2 regions of the Pseudoalteromonas sp. BZK2 genome follow, and region 2 is predicted to be linked to the other one. Evidence: predicted binding sites of a transcription regulator. Region 2 holds the regulator's gene; the other holds the start of a gene.

Region 1 (3,220 bases), on a different contig from region 2:
CTGGCGTGATGCTATCAGCAGTTGCGTACAGTTGGTTAATAACCTCAGGGTCGCGTTCAAAATGCATGTAGCTTGCAAGCGTTGACGCAATTGACTGCGATGAATCAAGACCATTAATAAAGCTATATTTTAGGTTTGATTTTAAATCAGCTAACTTTTGCGCATCTACTAACTCAGTACGCGCTTGTGCATAGGTACGGTTAATCGCATCACGGGCTTTAGCAAGGTCCGCTTCGTTCTCTACTTTTACAAAAACATGTAATAAACCTGGATCTTTAGTATCTGGGTTATAGGTAAACATTTGGCTGGCAATTTGTTTATCAACAACAAGTTCTTGATAAAGTGCCGAATTATTAGAGAAATACAGCTGTGAGATCAAATCAAGAGCGGCACGGTCCTTTTGAGTAGGATCCCATGCCGTGCCTTTGTATGACACAAGCAACCAGTGGCCTGGTAAACCATCATTTTTCTCATGTACATATTTTGCTGTTTTTTGCTTTGGCTCAACAGGAATGTCTGCTTGGTAATCGCCTTTTTTCCAGTTACCCCAATGCTTTTTCACCATCGCCATGGTTTCTTGTGGATCAACATCACCAACAATGACTAAAGATACATATTCTGGTTTATAAAATTTAGCGAAAAACTCTTTACCGTACGCCATTTGATCAGGCATTGCTTCAATGTCTTCGAAAAAGCCCATTGTAGTGTGCTTATACGTATGCTTTTCGAATGCTTCGTTACGAACTGCAGAAAGTAACTTACGAATTGGGCTAGCATTATTCTTTAAATACTCACCTTTTACAGTCAGCGCTTCGGTGCGGAACTGCTCTTCGCTGTATGTCAGGTTTTGGAAAATATCAGCTTCGATTTCAAGTACTTTATCTAAGTGCTCTTTTGAGAAGTTTAAGTGATAGTTCGTGTAATCGTTGGTCGTATACGCGCGATTATCAACACCCGAGTTCTTTAAAATATCTGAATACACATCTTGCGGGAATTTTTCAGAGCCTTTAAACATCATATGCTCAAAGAAGTGGGCAAAACCGGTTTTACCTGCTTCAACTTCATTACGTGAACCAACCGATACCGGAATTTGCAGTGACACAACATCTGGGTAATCCGTTTTAACGACCATCACGCGAAGGCCGTTTTCAAGCTCTTCTAATAGGTAATCTTGGCTAAATACACGGTTATCACCTTGACTGACTCGCTGCTCAATTTCGACTTCTTTAACCATAGTTGACTGTGAGTTACTTGCGCAGCCACTCAGCGCCAGTGTTACAGCAACACTGGTTGCTAATAATCTAAATTTCATAATGTTCCCTTGTTAGTTATTTTTCTCATAATCATTGCTGCTTGATTATGCATCAAAGCGCCAGAAAATATGAGGGTCAGCGCAATAATTTATGTAAACAGGTGTGTCAATTTTGCGAAACGCTCAGCTTTAAACTTGAGTAAAATTCATAGTCATTGAAAAACTTTCATGAAAAAAATCTATCTAGACGTCTAAATGGCTGCTATATTATTTGTCATAAACATTAGTACGAGCTGGAAAGAGGATTATGGCTTTATCATTACAAGAGAAAATTGAAGACACCAACCAAGGCGTCTACCTGATCGGTACCACACCGCCAAAGTCAGGGACTGATAAAGCACAGCTTGAAACCATTGCCCAAAAGCTACTTGGTCGTTTACACGAAATTGAATACGATGGCGTGATTATTTACGACATTCAAGATGAAAGTAGCCGCATTGCAAAGCCGCGTCCTTTCCCATTTAAAGAAACAGTGGATCCACGTGAATACAGTCAATTACTGCGCAGCTTGTCACAACTAGATGTGATCACATACAAAAGCGTAGCGCAACGAGGTGAAGCTGAATTTACCGAATGGCTAAACGAAACACGTAACGACTTCGAATTAAAAAACTTAGTGTTAGTGGGTAGTCCATCATCTCATGGCGATATCAAACTAAGCCTTCCTGATGCATATAAAACGCTTGCAAAGCAAAGCAGTGATGTGTTTTTAGGTGGCGTTACCATTGCCGAACGTCACGCTAGCAAACGCAATGAACATGAGCGCTTAGTTGAAAAAACAGCACAAGGTTGTAAGTTTTTCATCTCGCAAGCCGTTTACAATGCCCAAGCGACGATTGATTTGATCACCAGCTATGCGCGTAGCTGTAAAGCACAAGGCACAACACCAAAACGCATTATTCTAACGTTTACCCCTTGTGGTGGTGAAAAAACCTTAGAATTTATGGAGTGGTTAGGTATTTCGGTACCAGAAGCAACTAAGTATCGCATGTTAGATTCTGCAAATACATTGAGTGAATCAGTGCGTATTTGCCGTGAGAATCTCGATTTAATTTTACAAAGCTGTGCGCATTTAGATGTACCGCTAGGTTTAAATATTGAGAGCTTAACTAACCGTAAAGAAGAAATTGATGCGTCAATTAACCTTTACCGTTTACTTAAAGCAACCATGGAATTAAACCTAGCTGAAAAGCAAATAGCTTAGCGGGCAAGTTTAGAGGCTTGCTTTTTCTCATACATATCTTCATCAGCCCGCTTTAATAGCTCAGCAAATGTTTCTTTAGGTTGAGCTACAATACCTGAGCCTATACTCAAATTAAGTTCAGGTATTGCCATATGTTTAAGGTTTTCTTTAAACGCTTCATTAAGTTTGTAGCTAATCGCTTCGATACAGTCGTTACTTTTCACTTGCAGAACCGCAATAAATTCATCTCCTCCTAAGCGGCCAATAATATCAGCCTCTCGTAGATATTGCTTCAATGTATCAGCCAGACATATCAGTGCTTTATCTCCTACTTCGTGACCATGCTTATCATTGAGTGGTTTAAAGTTATCTATATCGATAAACAAACAACAGATATTAAAGCCCAACCGGGCGGCAAGATTTAATTTATGTTGACAAAGTAAATTGAGTGCGCGGCGATTATAAATATTTGTGAGGGGGTCTAGCATCGCAATTTCACGCATTTGGGTGAAATTATCAAGTAGAGCTAAATCATCTTCCACCATATCCCTAAGCTGTTCGATGAGTTCTAAAAGACTATGCTGATAATCAGTTTTCTTAAAATCCATTACACAAAAAGTACCAAACGGTTCCCCGCTTGGCCAAGTTATAGGCACACCTAAATAGGATTCAACGCCATCGACAGTAAGTGGACAATCATCCCATTGATTATCTAGACTAACTTG
Region 2 (3,220 bases):
TAACTTTTTGCAGGATACTATCGCGTTATGTCAGATTTTCGTGAACAAGCATTACATTACCACGCTCACCCCGTTCCAGGTAAAATTAGTGTTGAACTAACCAAGCCAGCCGAAACGGTTAACGATCTCGCTTTAGCTTATAGCCCAGGTGTGGCTGAACCAGTCCGTGAAATTGCTGCTGATCCAGCAAACGCCTATAAATACACAGGCAAAGGCAACATGGTTGCAGTTATTTCAAACGGTACCGCAATTTTAGGTTTAGGTAACTTAGGTCCGCTTGCATCAAAACCTGTAATGGAAGGTAAAGCCTTACTATTCAAACGTTTTGCTGGCCTTGACTCAATTGATATTGAAGTTAAACACCGCACAACAGAAGATTTCATTAATACGGTTGCTAACATCGCTGATACGTTTGGTGGTATCAACCTAGAAGATATTAAAGCACCAGAATGTTTTGAAATCGAAAAAGCGCTTATCGAGCGCTGTGATATTCCCGTTTTCCACGATGACCAACATGGTACCGCTATTGTTACAGCTGCTGGTATGCTTAACGCCCTTGAAGTGCAAGGCAAAGATATCGAAGATGCTATCATCGTATGCTTAGGTGCTGGTGCTGCTGCTGTTGCTTGTATGGAGCTTTTAATTAAGTGTGGTGCACTGCGTGAACACATTTATATGCTTGACCGTAAAGGTGTGATCCATACACGTCGTGATGACTTAAACGAGTATAAGCAATTATTTGCTAACAATACCGATAAGCGTACATTACAAGATGTTATTGCTGATGCCGACGTATTCGTTGGTGTATCAGGTCCTAATCTGTTAACTGCAGATGATCTTAAGCTGATGGCAGACAAGCCAGTCGTGTTTGCATGCTCAAACCCAGATCCTGAGATTGCTCCAGAAGTTGCACACAGCGCGCGTAACGATTTAATTATGGCAACGGGTCGTTCAGATTTCCCTAACCAAGTAAATAACGTGCTTTGTTTCCCATTCATTTTCCGTGGCGCGTTAGATGTTCGTGCAACGGCAATTAATGATGAAATGAAAATTGCTGCAGTTCATGCTATTCGTGGCATCGCGAAAGAGCCTGTACCAAGTGAAGTATTAAAAGCGGCTGGCGTTGAGTCACTTGAGTTTGGTGCCGAGTACATCATTCCTAAGCCCATGGATCCGCGTTTATTACCACGTATTGCACGTGCTGTTGCTGAAGCGGCAGTAGAGTCGGGTGTGGCGCAAATCGATATGCCAGAAGATTACATGCGTTAAACTAAATTAGCCTTAGGTATAACGCTCAATAAAAAAACTCAGCCTAGGCTGAGTTTTTTTATATCTGCGATTATCGGCGGTGATCCGATGGCCGAAATACTTATTCTGAATCAAGCACTGGGATATCTAATCCCATTTCTTGCATAATTCTTTTAACTTCTTCAGGTACCTTTTCAGGGTTGTCTTTACGTAGGTCGTCATCATTTGGTAATGGTTGACCTGTAAAAGCATGTAAGAAAGCTTCACACAATAACTCACTGTTCGTCGCATGACGCAGGTTATTGATCTGGCGGCGTGTACGCTCGTCAGTTAATACTTTTAATACGTTAAGTGGGATTGATACGGTAATCTTTTTTACTTGTTCTGATTTTTTACCGTGTTCTGCATATGGGTGAATGTATTCACCGTTCCATTTAGCCATAAGTTGTTTCGTTGCCTCGGTTGTCAGTGATTTACGCCTTATTCACAGCGCAAGATGCGGAAATTCTATCTCTTTAAAAAAGATAGTCAAATACTAGTTATTTAGCCATCTAGTGGTGTAAATGTATAAACTTCTATGTGTAAGCGATAAATGCTTTGACTTCTCATATTTGATCATCTAACCTTTTAGACGTCTAAACATCCAATTAAAGAATAGGTGATGAAATGAGCGAAAAAAATAAAGCGACGATTGCTGTTCGTCACGGCATTGAAGCCGATAAACATCATGGTGCGGTTGTGCCTCCTTTATACTTATCAACCACCTATTCGTTTGCTGATTTTGATACTAAGCGCCAGTATGACTATGGTCGCAGCGGTAATCCAAATCGCGATATCTTAGCTGAAACCTTAGCTGAGCTTGAAGGTGGTGCTAAAGGTATTATCACTGCAACAGGTATGTCTGCTGTGCATTTAGCAACTCAGCTGTTAAACAGTGACGACACGTTAGTGATCCCACATGACTGTTATGGCGGTAGTTATCGTTTATTCACCTCGCTTGAAAAGCGTGGCCTGTTAAAACTAAAAGTTTTGGATTTAACTAAATCTGAAAACCTCCAAGAAATTTTAGCGATTAAACCTAAGTTGATTTGGATTGAAACGCCAAGTAACCCAATCTTGCGTTTAACAGATATTAAAGCAATCACTAGTATTGCTAAGCAGTGTGGTGCTTTGGTTGCGGCTGATAACACCTTCTTATCACCCGCATTACAAAACCCAATTGAGTTTGGTGTTGATATTGTTGTGCACTCAACTACTAAATACATCAATGGTCACTCTGATGTAGTGGGCGGTGCAGTGATTGCTGCAACGCAAGAGCTAGGCGACGAGCTTGCTTGGTGGGCGAATAATATCGGTATTACTGGTGCACCATTTGACAGCTACTTAACGCTTCGTGGTTTACGTACTTTAAATGTACGCCTAAAGCAGCACCAAGAAAATGCCTTTGCCATTGCTGAGTATTTAGAAAGCTCTCCTTATGTGAGCCAAGTTTATTACCCTGGCCTTGCTTCTCACCCACAACATGAGCTTGCTAAAGCACAGCAACGCGGTTTTGGTGGCATGGTGAGCTTTGATATTAAAGGCGACATCAACGATGCTGCTGCGTTTTTAACAAGCCTTAAAGACTTTAGCCTTGCTGAGTCGTTAGGTGGGGTAGAAAGTTTGATTTGTCACCCTGCAACAATGACCCACGCAGGCATGGAGCCTAAAGCACGTCTTGAAGCTGGTGTGGGCGATACCTTGATCCGTATTTCTGTAGGCATTGAAGACGTAAAAGATCTCATTGCTGATTTAGACCGTGTTTTCAATTTAGTTAAGCCAGGTCAAGGACTGCAAGTTACAAAAGCTGAAGCTAAGCAAGCACAGCAAGATACACAACAAAACGCGTCATTTAAGTTAACGCCAGCACATACGGCATTGTGGTAGAAAAATGGTAAATATTGTTCATAAATTTGGTGGCTCAAGCTTAAGC

The links. Region 2 encodes MetJ, which represses methionine synthesis genes. Its sites were predicted from a motif close to TAGACGTCTAGACGTCTA; they were not measured.
Region 1: the regulator MetJ is predicted to act here: its motif matches at 1,497-1,514, upstream of BIZ38_RS10320 (methylenetetrahydrofolate reductase).

Annotation. Positions count from the first base shown of each region.
Region 1 is NZ_JACSOG010000014.1:17,836-21,055, reverse strand. Features, by position in the region: gene BIZ38_RS10325 (M16 family metallopeptidase) at 1-1,312, opposite strand, end outside; gene BIZ38_RS10320 (methylenetetrahydrofolate reductase) at 1,560-2,516, shown strand; gene BIZ38_RS10315 (sensor domain-containing diguanylate cyclase) at 2,513-3,220, opposite strand, start outside.
Region 2 is NZ_JACSOG010000006.1:105,002-108,221, reverse strand. Features, by position in the region: gene BIZ38_RS05355 (malic enzyme-like NAD(P)-binding protein) at 28-1,269, shown strand; gene metJ (met regulon transcriptional regulator MetJ) at 1,370-1,690, opposite strand; gene metB (cystathionine gamma-synthase) at 1,915-3,174, shown strand; gene metL (bifunctional aspartate kinase/homoserine dehydrogenase II) at 3,179-3,220, shown strand, end outside.